DNA from 2 places in the Blautia sp. HCN-20427 genome. Region 1 is predicted to be linked to the other one. Evidence: a T-box and tRNA genes for the amino acid it is inferred to sense, from the RefSeq annotation. Region 1 holds a T-box; the other holds one or more tRNA genes.
The links. The T-box of region 1 lies ahead of leuS (leucine--tRNA ligase). A T-box ahead of a tRNA ligase gene usually reads a tRNA of that ligase, here a tRNA-Leu.

Region 1 (7,668 bases):
GTTCCAGAGGAGAATCCAGCTTCTGTACCACATTCACAAGAGAGGCGGCCACAATGTGAGGCAGATGGCTGACACAGGCGGTAATGTAGTCGTGCTCCTCCCAGGTGAGAATCATGGGCAGAGAGCCGATAGAGGAAACCAGTTCGGTGTATCTGCCGATTTTGTCCAGTCCCACTTCTTCGGAAGGGGTGAGTATATAGTAGGCATTTTCAATAAGATGGTCCGTGGAATGTTCATATCCCGTTTTCTCACTTCCTGCCATGGGATGTCCGCCAATGAAATTTCCCGCCATTTCAAGCGCTGTAATTTTTTTGTGAATTTCTCCTTTTACACTGCCCACATCTGTGAGAATACATCCCGGGCGAATGGTCTGCTTCAGCCAGGGGAGGCACTCCAGATTGTAGTCCACTGTAGCACAGAGGAAGATATAGTCACAGAGGGCAAAGCGGGTGTCATGTTCCGTGCAGGCAATATCTACAATGCCGTCAAAGACTGCGTCCTCCAGCACATCTTTTGTACGATTATAAGCCAGAATCTGATATTCCGGGTGAAATTTTCGTATTGCTTTGGCAATGGAGCCGCCGATAAGCCCCAGACCGATAAAACCAATGGTTGTGGTTTCCATGTATTTTAACTCCTTCTATCTTATAAATATCCTGTCAAACAGTATCATTTTATGACAGGTGAGAGAAAAAGTCAATGATTTCGCGCGTTAAAGCGAAAAAACAAAATAACTTGTTTAATTTGAATAAAATACTTGAAACTTTGAAAGATTTTTAGTAAAATATACACATAATAAATTTGGGAGGTATTACATATGGACGTTTTTAGAACCGACAGAATTAGAAATGTGGTCCTGCTCGGCCATGGGGGTGCCGGAAAAACAAGTCTGGCAGAGGCAATGGCTTATTTATCAGGTATTACAAGCCGCTTGGGGAAAGTGACAGATGGAAACACCGTCAGTGATTATGATAAAGAGGAGATAAAGAGAAAATTCTCTATTACGACATCTGTAGTTCCCATTGAATGGGGAAAAGTAAAGATTAATGTATTGGATACACCGGGATACTTCGACTTTGTGGGGGAAGTGGAAGAAGCGGTGGCAGCAGCCGATGCTGCAATTATTGTGGTTTCCGGAAAGAGCGGCATTCAGGTGGGAACCCAGAAAGCATGGGAATTGTGTGAGAAATACAATCTTCCCAGAATGTTCTTTGTGACAGAGATGGATATGGATGATGTCAGTTACCGTCAGGTGGTAGAAGATTTGACTGAACTTTACGGTAAGAAAATCGCACCTCTTCACATGCCTATCCGTGAGGACGGCAAATTTGTGGGCTATGTCAACATCGTGAAACAGGCAGGCCGCAGATACATTGAAAGAGGGCAGAAGAAGGAATGCCCGGTACCGGAATATCTGGAGGAATATCTGGAGAAATACCACGAAACGCTGATGGAATCCGTAGCAGAAATCAGTGAAGAATTTATGGACCGTTATTTTGCAGGAGAAGCCTTCTCCGTAGCTGAAGTTTCCGCTGCCTTAAAAACAAACATTTCAGACGGCAGCATTGTTCCGGTGTGTATGGGTTCTGCCATAAACATTCAGGGTGTAGCCAATCTGTTAGATGACATCTGCGGCTATTTCCCAAGTCCGGATCAGAAAGCCTGTGCCGGTATGAACACAAAGACAAACGAAATTTATCAGGCAAATTATGACTTTACAAAGGCAAAATCTGCCTATGTATTTAAAACCATTGTAGACCCCTTCCTGGGTAAATATTCGCTTATCAAAGTCTGCTCCGGTGTTATCAAGGGTGATGACACGCTGTACAATACGGGAAAAGAAACGGAAGAGAAACTGAATAAGCTGTATGTATTGGAAGGTTCCAAATCCATAGAAGTGCCGGAACTGCATGCAGGTGATATCGGAGCCATTGCCAAATTAAATACAGTGGCAACCGGAGATACTCTGGCAGTAAAAAATACCCCTATCCTTTACGGAAAAACAGAACTTTCCGTTCCTTATACTTATAAACGCTATAAAACCGTAAACAAAGGTGATGAGGATAAGGTGTCTCAGGCGCTGTCCAAGATGATGCAGGAAGATTTGACTTTGAAAGCAGTAAACGATTCCCAGAATCATCAGTCCCTGCTGTACGGTATCGGCGAGCAGCACCTGGATATTGTAGTCAGCAAGCTGAAAGAACGTTACAAAGTAGACATTGTGCTTTCTGAGCCCAGGGTTCCTTTCAAAGAAACCATCCGTAAAAAAGCAGATGTAGAATACAAGTATAAAAAACAGTCCGGCGGTCACGGTCAGTACGGTCATGTGAAAATGACTTTTGAACCTTCCGGTGATTTGGAAACACCGTATGTATTTGAACAGACTGTTGTTGGCGGCGCAGTTCCCAAGAACTACTTCCCAGCAGTGGAAAAAGGTATTCAGGAATCTGTGTTAAGAGGCCCGGTTGCTGCATATCCGGTAGTGGGTGTGAAAGCTACGCTGTATGATGGTTCTTACCACCCGGTAGACTCTTCCGAAATGGCATTTAAGACTGCTGCCATTCAGGCATTTAAGAAAGGATTTATGGAAGCGTCTCCCATTCTTCTGGAACCTATTGTTTCTATGAAAGTCAGTGTACCGGATAAATTCACTGGTGATGTGATGGGGGATTTAAACAAGAGAAGAGGCCGTGTGCTCGGCATGAATCCAGACCCTGCACATAAGGGCAATACCATTGTAGAAGCAGACGTTCCTATGCTGTCCATTTACGGATACTCCACAGACCTGCGTTCCATGACAGGCGGAAGCGGATTATTCTCCTATGAATTTGCCCGCTATGAACAGGCGCCTTCTGATATTCAGGAAAGAGAAATTGAAGCCCGCGCAAAGGCAGAAGAGGAATAGAAAACAACAAAAAACAGAAGTGATATTGTAAAAACGGGGCTGCTGAGGCAGTCCCGTTTGACGTGAACGCTTTCTAAAGGAGAGTCTTGTAAAATTCGGTCATCTTTATGTAACCTTTATAGGAACTTGCCCCCGGATTGTTGAAACTGTGTGCCAGGCATGCTACAATGAGGAACAAAGCAGAAAAATCTGCTTGGAAAGGTATGGTAAAACTATGAAAAAGAAAATTGCAGCAGGTTTGACGCTTCTGGTTCTGGCATTTTTGTATTACTATGTCACCTTGCCGGCAGTCAACATTCACGAAAGCGGTTTCTGGTTCTTTCTGGGAGCCCTGGTTGTGGCAGTGCTGGTGCTGTATGGATTCAAAAAGCGGATTTCCAGTGTGCAGGAACTGCGGACCAACAAGGTGCTAAAGGGAGGAATCTTTGTGATTCTGGCTATTGCAGTGGTATATGGGGCAGGGGCTCTTTTGTCATCCCCTATTATCAATGCAAAGAAATACCAAAAGCTGGTAACACCCGAAGAACGGGATTTTGCAGAAGATATTAAAGAAATCAGTTATGACCAGATTCCCCTTTTGGATAAGGAGTCGGCAGAACTTCTGGGAAACAGAAAAATGGGAAGTATGGTGGACATGGTGTCACAGTTTGAGGTGAGCAGTCTGTATTCCCAGATTAATTACCAGGGACAGCCTTATCGTGTCTCCCCTTTGGTTTACGCCAACGGAATTAAATGGCTGACAAATCAGAAAGAGGGGATTCCAGCTTATATCCGCATTGATATGGCAACCCAGGATACGGAACTGGTAAAGCTGGATAAGCCCATTAAATATTCGGAATCGGAATACTTTAACCGAAATATTTACCGTCATCTGAGATTCCAGTATCCCACTTATATGTTTGACCAGTTGAGTTTTGAGATTGATGACGATGGTACACCTTACTGGATTTGTCCGGTGAAAAAATTTAATATTGGGCTTTTCGGCGGTCAGACTATTGGAAAAGTCATACTGTGTAATGCTCAGACAGGAGAAACGACAGAATACAAAATCGAGGACTGCCCTCAGTGGGTGGACCGGGCCTATCCTTCGGACCTTCTTCTGGAACTGTATAATTACCACGGTATGCTGAAAAACGGATTTTTTAACAGCATTCTGGGACAGAAGGGATGTCTGAAAACCACAGACGGATTTAACTACCTGGCCTTAGAGGATGATGTGTGGGTGTACACAGGCGTGACCTCGGTCAGCGGTGACAAGTCCAATGTAGGTTTTGTGCTGATGAATCAGAGAACGATGGAAACCCGGTATTATGTGTGTGACGGCGCTCAGGAGCGTTCTGCCATGGACTCTGCGGAAGGACAGGTGCAGAACCTGAAATATGAGGCGGCTTTTCCGCTTCTTCTGAACATTTCCGACCAGCCGACGTACTTTATAGCCTTAAAGGATGGAGCGGGCCTGGTGAAAAAGTATGCCATGGTGAATGTTCAGAAATATCAGACGGTGGCCATTGGAGATACGGTGGAAGAGTGTGAAAAAAATTATGAAAAACTGCTGGAAGCAGACGGTGGTGAAAGTACAAAGGGAAAGACAGAGGAGGCATATAAAGTTACCGGAAAGATTGAAAAAATTGCCCAGGCTGTTCTTGACGGAAATTCACACTTTTATGTGACCTTTGATGATACGGATTTGGTCCTTACTCCTCCAGAGGAAGGGGCTCAGAAACTGGAAGGCACGCTGATTTTTGATATTCCGGTTACCGAGTTTCCGGAGGTGATTGCTTATAATCCGGGAGATACCCTAAGCCTTAGTTTCCTGCCCGGAAATACGGTGTGCTCCGTTGTTTCCATGGGAGAAGAGGAACAGGAGTAGAAAAAAGGCGTGCAGGGGTTGACAAAAGGGCAATCACTGGGTAAAATGTGTAATAGCTTTATAAGGAAAAGCGTTGAAGAGGAGTATTAAGAAACACCGCATAGAAACGTGGAAAACGAAGAGAAAGAGAGCTGCCGGGTGGTGCAAGGCAGGTATGCAGGATTCCCAACTCGCCTCGGAGTTCCCGGATTGAACAGACCCAAACAGTCACAAGTAGATACGGGCGGGATTTCCCGTTACAGAAAAAGGAGTGCGCAGACGCAAAAGAGTCTGCGAATTAGAGTGGTACCACGGAATATTAGCCCTTTCGTCTCTAAAGAGGAGACGGAAGGGCATTTTTTGATGTGAAGGAGGAAGAAATTATGGCAGTACCTTATAATTATAAGGCGATTGAACAGAAATGGCGTAAAAACTGGGAGGAACACCCAGTCAACGTAGAGGACGGAAACAAACCAAAATATTATTGTCTGGATATGTTTCCATATCCGTCAGGAAACGGACTTCATGTAGGACACTGGAGAGGATATGTAATCTCTGACGTGTGGAGCCGCTTCAAAATGATGCAGGGATATTACCTGATTCACCCTATGGGTTGGGATGCTTTCGGTCTTCCGGCAGAAAACTATGCCATTAAAATGGGAGTCCACCCGGCGAAATCTACGGCAGACAATATTGCAAACATTAAAAGACAGATTAACGACATTGCTGCTATTTATGACTGGGACAGAGAAGTCAATACTACAGACCCTGCTTTCTATAAATGGACGCAGTGGATTTTTGTAAAAATGTTTAAAGAAGGCCTGGCTTATGAAAAGGAATTCCCAATTAACTGGTGTCCTTCCTGTAAGACAGGTTTGGCCAACGAGGAAGTGGTAAACGGCAAATGTGAACGCTGTGGTTCTGAAGTTACCAAGAAAAACCTGCGTCAGTGGATGCTGAGAATTACCAAATATGCAGACCGTCTTTTAGATGACCTGGACAAACTGGACTGGCCGGAAAAAGTAAAGAAAATGCAGGCCGAATGGATTGGAAAATCCTATGGTGCAGAAGTAGACTTCCCGGTAGAAGGAAGAGAAGAAAAAATCACTGTTTACACCACAAGACCGGATACCCTTCACGGCGCAACCTTTATGGTACTGGCACCGGAACACGCTATGGCGAAGGAACTGGCTACGGATGAGACAAGAGAAGCCGTAGAAAAATACATTTACGACGCTTCCATGAAATCCAATGTAGACCGTCTGCAGGATAAAGAGAAAACAGGTGTGTTTACAGGAAGCTATGCAGTCAATCCTTTAAATGGAGCAAAAATGCCTATCTGGCTGTCGGATTATGTACTGGCTGATTACGGTACCGGCGCGATTATGTGTGTACCGGCTCATGATGACCGTGACTTTGAATTTGCAACCAAATTCAACATTCCGGTTATCCAGGTTATTGCCAAAGACGGAAAAGAAATTGAAAATATGACAGAAGCGTATACCGAGGCTTCTGGAACTATGATTAACTCCGGTGAATGGAATGGCATGGAATCCGCAGTGCTGAAAAAAGAAGCGCCTGTGATGATTGAAAAAATGGGCATTGGACGCAAGACGGTCAACTACAAACTTCGTGACTGGGTATTCTCCCGTCAGCGTTACTGGGGCGAGCCCATTCCGATTATCCATTGTCCGAACTGTGGTAATGTACCCGTTCCGGAAGACCAGCTTCCACTGACTCTGCCGGAGGTAGAATCTTACGAACCAACAGGTACAGGAGAATCTCCGCTGGCAGGCATTGAAGACTGGGTGAACACCACTTGTCCGTGCTGCGGCGCTCCGGCAAAAAGAGAAACCAACACCATGCCTCAGTGGGCTGGATCTTCCTGGTATTTCCTGCGCTATGTGGACAGCAAAAATGACGAAGCGCTGGTATCCAAGGAAAAAGCAGATAAATATCTTCCGGTAGATATGTATATCGGTGGAGTAGAGCATGCGGTACTGCATCTTCTGTATTCCCGTTTCTATACCAAGTTCCTGCATGACATCGGTGTGGTAGACTTTGATGAACCGTTCCAGAAACTGTTCAACCAGGGTATGATTACCGGAAAGAATGGTATCAAGATGAGTAAATCCAAAGGAAATGTAGTTTCTCCGGATGATTTGGTAAGAGATTACGGCTGCGATTCCTTGAGACTTTACGAACTCTTTGTGGGACCGCCGGAATTAGACGCAGAGTGGGATGACCGGGGAATTGACGGTGTTTACCGTTTCCTGAACCGTTTCTGGAAACTGGCTATGGACAGCAAAGAAGCGGCTGTAGCAGAGACAAAAGAAATGGTAAAACTTCGTCACAAGCTGGTATTTGACATTACTCAGCGTCTGGAAAGCTTCAGTCTGAACACCGTTATTTCCGGATTCATGGAATATAACAACAAACTGATTGATATGGCGAAGAAGACAGGCGGTATCGATAAAGCAACCATTGAAACTTTTGTTCAGCTTTTGGCGCCGTTTGCACCGCACATTGCAGAAGAACTGTGGCAGGAATACGGTCATGAGGATTCTGTATTCCACACCCAGTGGCCAAAGGCAGACGCAGAAGCAATGAAGGACGATGAAATCGAAGTTCCGGTACAGATTAACGGCAAGACAAAAGCCGTAGTTTGTATCAGCGCAGAGACTACAAAGGAAGAGGCGATTGCAGCAGGAAAAGAGGCGATTGCAGATAAGCTGACCGGAAATATAGTGAAGGAAATTTATGTTCCTAAGAAGATAATTAATATTGTGCAGAAATAATTGAGAAGAAATTCTTACAAAGAAAAGGCGTTGTAAAAGGGTAAATATTTCAAGACAAGATGAGAAATGGCGTAGGTAGTGGAAACATTATTTGCGCCGAAAATCTTTTACATACA
Region 2 (7,668 bases), on a different contig from region 1:
ATCCCAATGGCTGGCCTTATAATCAGGATTACGACGGGTGGTGGGGACATGCTACCCTGCCTAAGCTGAATTATGAGGAATCAAAGGAATTGTATGATTACATTATGCATATAGGAAGAAAATGGGTTTCCCCGCCTTATAATGCAGACGGCTGGCGTCTGGATGTGGCGGCTGATTTGGGACACAGTGACGCGTACAATCATCAGTTCTGGCGGGATTTCCGAAAAAATGTAAAGGAAGCAAATCCCAATGCCATTATTCTGGCAGAGCATTACGGAGATGCAAGGCCCTGGCTGGAAGGAGACCAGTGGGATACCGTCATGAATTATGACGCCTTTATGGAGCCGGTGACCTGGTTCCTCACCGGAATGGAGAAGCACAGCGACGAATACAATGAGGGCATGTATGGAAACAGTGACAGCTTTATCGGGGCAATGAAGTATCATATGGCCAGCTTCTATGGGCCGTCTCTCATGACCGCTATGAATGAGCTTTCCAATCATGACCATTCCAGATTTCTGACCAGAACTAACTTTAAAGTAGGACGCGTGGGAACTCTGGGAAGTGAGGCGGCGGAAACAGGCGTGAATAAAGCGGTTTTCCGGGAAGCAGTTGCCATCCAGATGACCTGGCCGGGAGCACCCACCATTTATTACGGCGACGAGGCGGGCTTGTGCGGCTTTACAGACCCGGATAACAGGAGAACGTATCCCTGGGGCCGGGAGGATAAGGAACTGATTGCTTATCACAAAGAAATGATAAAGATTCACAAGGAAAACCGGGAATTGATTACAGGATCCCTGCGGTTTCTGGCAAATGATTATCAGCAGTTAAGCTACGGAAGATTTACAGAAAAGGAAAAAATGGTGGTTACGCTGAATAACACCAGTGAGACGAAAATGGTGGAACTGACCGTATGGGAGTTGGGGATTCCGAGAACCAGAACGGTGAAATTCCGACAGCTTATGGTAACCGGAGACTTTGGGTACAGTCCGGTGAAAAAAATTCACGAGTGCAGGGCCGGTGTGCTGCATCTCGAGGTGCCGGCACATGGGGCTATCCTGGTGAAGTGTGTGCTGGAGTAGAAAATTGGAAAATAGGACGAAAAACCTTTGAAATCAGGGGCTGCAAAGAATATTTGCACAGGAATTTTTGCAATGTAAAAGGCCTTTGATAGACACGATTCATTTTCTTCAATAGAATTTCCGTAAAGGGAGGCGAACTATCATGACACTTGGAAAGAATATTCAAAAAATAAGAAAGGAGGCACATCTGTCCCAGGAAAGTTTTGCAGAGATGCTTCACGTCTCAAGGCAGACCATCTCGAATTGGGAGAATTCAAAAAGTTATCCGGATTTGGAAACCATAGTAAAGATTAGTGATAGTTTTCACATTTCCTTGGATATTTTATTGAAGGAGGATTTGGTTATGGTAAAAACATTTGATAGCGAAGTAAAGAGTACCAGAAAATATGCAAAGGCGCTGACGATAATAGCGAGTGCTTTTGCATTGCTGGTTGGAAGTTTTGTGATTTATTCATGCGTGTATTTCCATACAAAAAGTAAATTGGAGGGGAATTTCGCGGAACAGTTACAGGAAAATGACTTCTATAAAAACAGAGACGGATACTATTCTATGAATTATGCGGATGGAGTGGTGTATAGTGTTCCCAATCAATCTATGCCAGGACTGTTGGATTTTACTTTGAACTTTCATCTGAGCAATTTGTATTGCGATATGGAACTTGAAGATACTTATGTGGAAATTATGTGGAGAGACAGTCATGAGTTTTCTGCTTCGGCCATTACAAAAAAAGATAATAAAGTAGTAGGAAGCACATCCGGATTTACAGAAAGTGATTTTGCGGATGCGAAGAAGTTGGGAGAGGAACTGGGTGTTTCAGAAGAAAAAATGAGTGAAATCATTGAAAAAGGAAATGAATTGTACGAAGATTTTTATGGGAAGCAGTAGTACGTTTCCATGACAGGATGTACAACTTTGTACAGGATTTTGAAGCACATCATCAAAGTGCCGCAGACCAGAATCGAACTGGTACGGGAGTATAAGTCCCGCAGGATTTTAAGTCCTGTGCGTCTGCCTGTTCCGCCACTGCGGCATTTTGTGTCTTTTTGAAACACAATGGGCGATGGTGGATTCGAACCACCGAAGGCGTTGCCAGCAGATTTACAGTCTGTCCCCTTTGGCCACTCGGGAAATCGCCCATGTCATATTGTCTTTGACCATTTCAAATTATATCACACATCAATGAAAATGCAAGTATTTTTTAAGATTTTTTGTCAGGAAAGCGGTGGTTTTTCACCTGGTCATAAACAAGGGAGGCAATGGTTTCCGGCCTTTCTTCCATACCGTCTTCTATCCAATGCATAAAAAGGTTATAGAGTGCGCCGGAATAGTAATAAAGCCGGTATTTGTCCAAAGAGGTGCTTTGCTGGGCGGCGGTAACGGAAATCATGTATAAATCCAGTCCTTTCAGCAGAATCTCAGCTCGATTGGCTTTTTTCAGACAGAGGACATAGTCCTTGTATTTCTGCAGATATTTGAGGCTGTATAGGATATGTTCATAACTTTGAAAATCAGAGAGAAAGGAAGGACCCTGCAGTTCCTCGGCATATTCTTTGACAATACGGTACATGTAGTCCATGAGGATGTCGTCCTTGCATTTGTAATGGCGATAGTAGGACATGCGGGATACCCCGGCGCGGCTGGTCAGGTCTGTAATGCTGATAGAGTTGTAATCCTGGGTCTGCATAAGCTGGAGCAGTGCGTCCATAATGCAGTTTTTGGTAAATTCCTTCGAGGCAGATGTGGTTTTCATGAACAAAAACTCCTTTTTGTAACAGTTTAAAGGCTGCATGTTGTTTTAGAAGAGATTTAGTGTTACAATCGTAACATTATCTTATAGAAAGAATAACAAAAATTTGCGAAGAAAGCAAGAAAGGCTGGAGAAAATGAAATTTGGAATTGTCAGCGACAGCTCCTGTGATTTGGTGGAGCGTTATACAGAAGAAGAAAAGGTCTCAATTGTGCCTTTTTATGTATCCTTTGACGGGGAGCATTATTTGAAAGAAGGAAAAGAAGCAAAGATTACAGATTTTTATCAGAAGATGGCCGATAATCCGGACTGCTATCCTAAAACCTCCATGCCTTCTGTGCAAGATTATATGGAGGTTTTCCGCCCGTTTGCAGAGCAGGGACTTCCTGTGCTGTGCATTTGTCTGACGCAGACATTCAGCGGTTCTATGCAGGCGGCAATCAATGCAAAAGCAGAGTTGGAAGAGGAATTTCCGGAAGCCAGAATTGAGATATTGGATTCCCAGCTTGTGACCGGACTTCAGGGACTTTTGGTAAAGGAGGCCGTGGGTCTTAGAAATGCAGAGGCGGAGTTGGACGAGGCCTTAGAGAAATTAAAGGAAATCCGTAGTACAGGGCATATCTTTTTTACGACAAAAGACCTGAAATATCTGGAGCATGGCGGCAGAATCGGAAAAGCGGCATGTCTGGCGGGAAGTATGCTGAATATTAAGCCTATTCTCCACTTCTGTGATGCAGAACTGGGTTCTACAGAGCTTTGCAGAGGGAGGAAAAAATCTCTGCATAAAATTATAGAAAAATTTCTTGCCTATGTGGAAAGCAACAAAATTTCCCTGGAGGACTATAATCTGATAACCGGGGAGGGGCTGGCTGTTGAGGAATACCAGATATTTAAGGACGAACTGAAATCAGCCCTTTGGGAACACGGCTGCAAAATGGAGTCCTGGGAAGAAATACAGATTGGAGCCACCATTGGCGTACATACGGGGCCGTATCCGCTGGGCGTGGGGATTTTAAAGAAATGTAAGAGGGAAAATTGAGTCAGAAATATTTTTTGAGCAGGCAAAAGGTTGTGCTGAAACCACCACTTTTTGCCTGCTTTCTTTGTGAGCTTCATCTATTGGAAGGTTATCTCCGATACCGGTTAAAGCAGGAGAAGATTTCCTGCCGTCTGGGCATGGCCAGTCCGCAGGGGGTATAGGAACTGCTGCAAATTCCTGCCAGACCTTCTTTCTCCAGTTTGTCCTCCAAAAGGCGGATAACCTGGGAAACGGTTTTCTTGTTGTCAATGAGATGTTCTCTGGCGTATTTCAGCAGTTGTGCCAGTGCAGCAGTCTGTTCAGAATCTGCAAGCTGCTCGATATAGCGCAAATCTACCGTTTCTTTTCCTATAGAAAAGGAATCCCTTCCATGTGTTTTCAGCTTCAACTCTTTATAAGAATCTCTTTTGACTGCAGGGGCAGTCATTACTCTTTTGAAATCCGGCATGGAAAAGACCGGGACGGAAGCAGGAGGAAGAGGATAGTCTGCACACAGGTCTTTGACTTTTTTGGTGATGTCCAAAACCTGGTAGCTGTCCATCTGGATAATGGTATCCGCAATGTGGAAGAAAGCCCCGGAACTTCCGGCCACCAGAATGGTGGAGATACCGCATTCTCCGTATAAATCCCGGGCCCGTTCCAGAAACGGCGTAATAGGCTCTTTTTCCCGGCTGATAACCTGCTGCATAAAGGTATCCCGTACCATAAAGTTGGTGGCAGAGGTATCCTCATCCAGAAGCAGCAGTTTTGTACCGGCTTCCATGCCTTCCACAATACCTGCCGCCTGGGAGGTGCTGCCGCTGGCATCTAAGGTGGAGAAGCAGTGGGTGTCCTTTTTGTTCGGCAGGTCGTTGATAAAAAGGGAAATGTCCACATCTTTGATAAACCGTCCGTCTTCAGAACGAAGTTTCAGAGCTGTGTCATCAGTGATAACGTACTCTCTGCCATCTCCGGCAATGTGATTGTAGACTCCTGTTTCCAGGGCGTCCAGCAAAGTGGATTTCCCGTGGTATCCGCCTCCGGCAATGAGCGTAATACCTTTGGGAATCCCCATACCTGCCAGAGTTCCCTTATGGGGAAGGTGCATTTCTACCTGCAGAGAGAGGGGGGAGACAAAGGGAACGCTGTTTTTCATGGGTTTCTGAGAAACGCCGCTTTGTCTCGGGAGCACGGCCCCGTTGGCAACAAAGGCCACAAGATTCTGTTTTGTCAGTTCCTTGCGGATAAAACTCTGGTCTTCTGCCAGAAAAATTACTTCTTCTACGGCTTTTTTGTTCAGATTTTTGTAATACAGGGATTTCTGTACACATACCGGAAGAAACTCAAAGAAGATTTTTTCCAGTTCAAAGGCGTTGATGGTTCTTCCATTGGCAGGAAAACCTACTGTAAAGCGGACAACCAGTTCTTTTTGGGAAATCTGGCAGGCTGTGCGGTCTAAGATTTCCTGTCCGCAGTGGGTGGTGGAAATCAGACCGCTTTTTCCCGAGCCTTTGGCTTTAAAGCTATAGCCGGCAATTTGCTCCTCGAACTTGCGGAGAAGATAATCCTGGAGAGCAGTGCGGGTTTCTGCAGAGGCAAAGCAGAAGTCCGGAAATCCGGCGCGGCTTTGGGGAATGCGGATACTGATGTGGGAAGGGGAAGCGAATGGATCGCCCTGCACATGGTCAATGGAAAGCTGATAATCTCTGAAATCATAAACACCCTTCAGGGTTTTGTAAGCAGGATAGCTTTTTCGGTTGATAGACGAAAGCTGCTGCTTTAACTGAGACGAAGTAAACATATAAAAACTCCTTTCGCGGTAGAATACTCTGCTGTATAACAAAAAAACCTTATGTCCTAAGACATAAGGTTTTACGTGCGTTAGAGGATTCGAACCCCCGACCTTTTGGTCCGTAGCCAAACGCTCTATCCAGCTGAGCTAAACGCACATTTGTTAACTGTTTTCCTCAGCAACAAAAATTATTATAAGGGAAGAATAATGAAATGTCAACACTTTTTTCGAAAAATATTTATTTTTTTTCGAGGCAAATATTGTGGAAATTTTATAGAATCTGTAGTACTATAATAATAAAAAAGTAGAAAGCAGAAATTTTCTGACATTAAGGCAAATTTGTAAGTGCATTTAAGGTGAGAAAATGGGAGAAGGAGGAGCGAGCATGGAATATGGACCGAATTGGAGCAGGGTGCAGTTGAAAACAAGCGCAAAAGAAGTCTTTCGGAGAAATTATGGCTCATGTGTTCTTGCAGGTGTGATTTTGTCGCTGCTTTCAGGGGCTGTAAGTATAGTACAGAAGAGGCAGACAGACCAATATTATATCGAATGGGGTGTAGTAATCAGTATCGGTTTGATTGCCCTGCTGGTGGAAATTCTGGTGTTGAATGTTTTCATGGTGGGCGGCTGCCGTTTCTTTGTAGAAAACAGGGATTATAACGCTCCGGTGTCAAAGGTTTTGTTTGGTTTCCAGGGAGGCCATTACGGAAATGTGGTATGGGTGATGTTTCTCATGGGTCTGAAGATTGTTCTCTGGACGCTGCTGTTTATCATTCCGGGAATTATCAAGACCTATGAATATATGATGGTTCCCTACATTCTGGCAGAGCAGCCGGATATTGACCAGGCAGACGCCTTTGCGATTTCCAGACAGTTGATGATGAATCAGAAATTTGATGCTTTTGTGCTGCACCTTTCTTTTATCGGATGGGATTTGCTGGCGGTTTTCACTTGCGGAATTGTGGGGATTTTCTGGTCTATTCCGTATTACTATGCAACGGAAGCAGAACTTTATGCAGTATTGCGAAATGCATGGCTGCAAAGGAAGAATCCGGGTGATGGACAGGGAATGCAGGGGGAGAATTTATAATTTAGAGAATGAAGGATAAAGGGGAGAACGACATGGAACAGGAAGTGAATTTTCGTAGCTCTGTAGGAGGCTACAAAAAAGATGATGTGATTGAATATGTGGAAAATACAAATGAGGAAATTTTCCGCATGAAAAAAGAGAGGGAAGAGGAGGCCGCAGGTTATCAGGCGAGAATCCAGGAACTGGAGGCGCTTTTACGGCAGGAGGAGACCAACAGTTCTCAGTTGGCAGAGGAACAGAGCCGGAAGCTGCAGAGACTGGAAGGGGAGAATCAGAGGCTGCAGGAAGACCTGGACAAGATGGAAGCCAAGTGGAAGAGCGCTTACGAAGAATATGTCCGCACGGATAATGAGAAATGCCTATTAAAGGATAAACTGGCAAGAGAAATTCTCCGTCTGCGGGGTGAAAATCAGACCCTGCGGGAAAAATGGAAGGAAGCAGAGCGCCAGATTGGTTCTCAGGCAGATTATGAAGCGGTTCACAATGCAGTTTCCGAAGTGCAGTATAAGATTGCAGAGTATGTGAATGCAATCAATAAAACGCAGCAAAGTCTGGCAGATACTTATCAGGGGATGAACAGTATTAAGAAAAAACTGGCGGCGAAGATGACCGGAGAAAAAGAAGAAGCAAAATAAAAAAGCAGAACTGTGGCATGAAAGGCAAAGGCGACCTTCATGCGGCAGTTCTGTTTTTTCATGATGTTTGAAGCAGCCTTTACTCAGCCGGAGTCTGGGAAGTGAAGGCTTCGATTGTATGCATAATGAGTTGGAAAGCAATCCGGGCCATTTCCTGAGGGGATTCACCAGTATCGGAATTGAGCCAGGCTTTGATTAAACCAACACAGCCGGTAAGGCAGAAGGCGTAGGAATATTTCAGGGTTTGGATATTATCCGGGAAAGTTGTCTTCAGCACATCAAGGCTGTGTACGGAAATCA

Region 2: it has a tRNA-Leu gene. The T-box ahead of leuS (leucine--tRNA ligase) is inferred to sense a tRNA for this amino acid. The anticodon was not compared.

What each region holds. Positions count from the first base shown of each region.
Region 1 is NZ_JBBKBX010000017.1:275-7,942, reverse strand. Features, by position in the region: gene WKT17_RS10955 (prephenate dehydrogenase/arogenate dehydrogenase family protein) at 1-625, opposite strand, end outside; gene WKT17_RS10950 (elongation factor G) at 818-2,905, shown strand; gene WKT17_RS10945 (CvpA family protein) at 3,120-4,775, shown strand; T-box leader at 4,840-5,093, shown strand; gene leuS (leucine--tRNA ligase) at 5,138-7,552, shown strand.
Region 2 is NZ_JBBKBX010000014.1:53,105-60,772, reverse strand. Features, by position in the region: gene WKT17_RS09965 (glycoside hydrolase family 13 protein) at 1-1,085, shown strand, start outside; gene WKT17_RS09960 (helix-turn-helix transcriptional regulator) at 1,228-1,971, shown strand; tRNA gene WKT17_RS09955 (tRNA-Leu) at 2,030-2,116, opposite strand; tRNA gene WKT17_RS09950 (tRNA-Tyr) at 2,141-2,222, opposite strand; gene WKT17_RS09945 (TetR/AcrR family transcriptional regulator) at 2,285-2,836, opposite strand; gene WKT17_RS09940 (DegV family protein) at 2,970-3,872, shown strand; gene WKT17_RS09935 (ABC-ATPase domain-containing protein) at 3,961-5,652, opposite strand; tRNA gene WKT17_RS09930 (tRNA-Arg) at 5,727-5,800, opposite strand; gene WKT17_RS09925 (DUF975 family protein) at 6,029-6,733, shown strand; gene WKT17_RS09920 (hypothetical protein) at 6,766-7,368, shown strand; gene WKT17_RS09915 (TetR/AcrR family transcriptional regulator) at 7,448-7,668, opposite strand, start outside.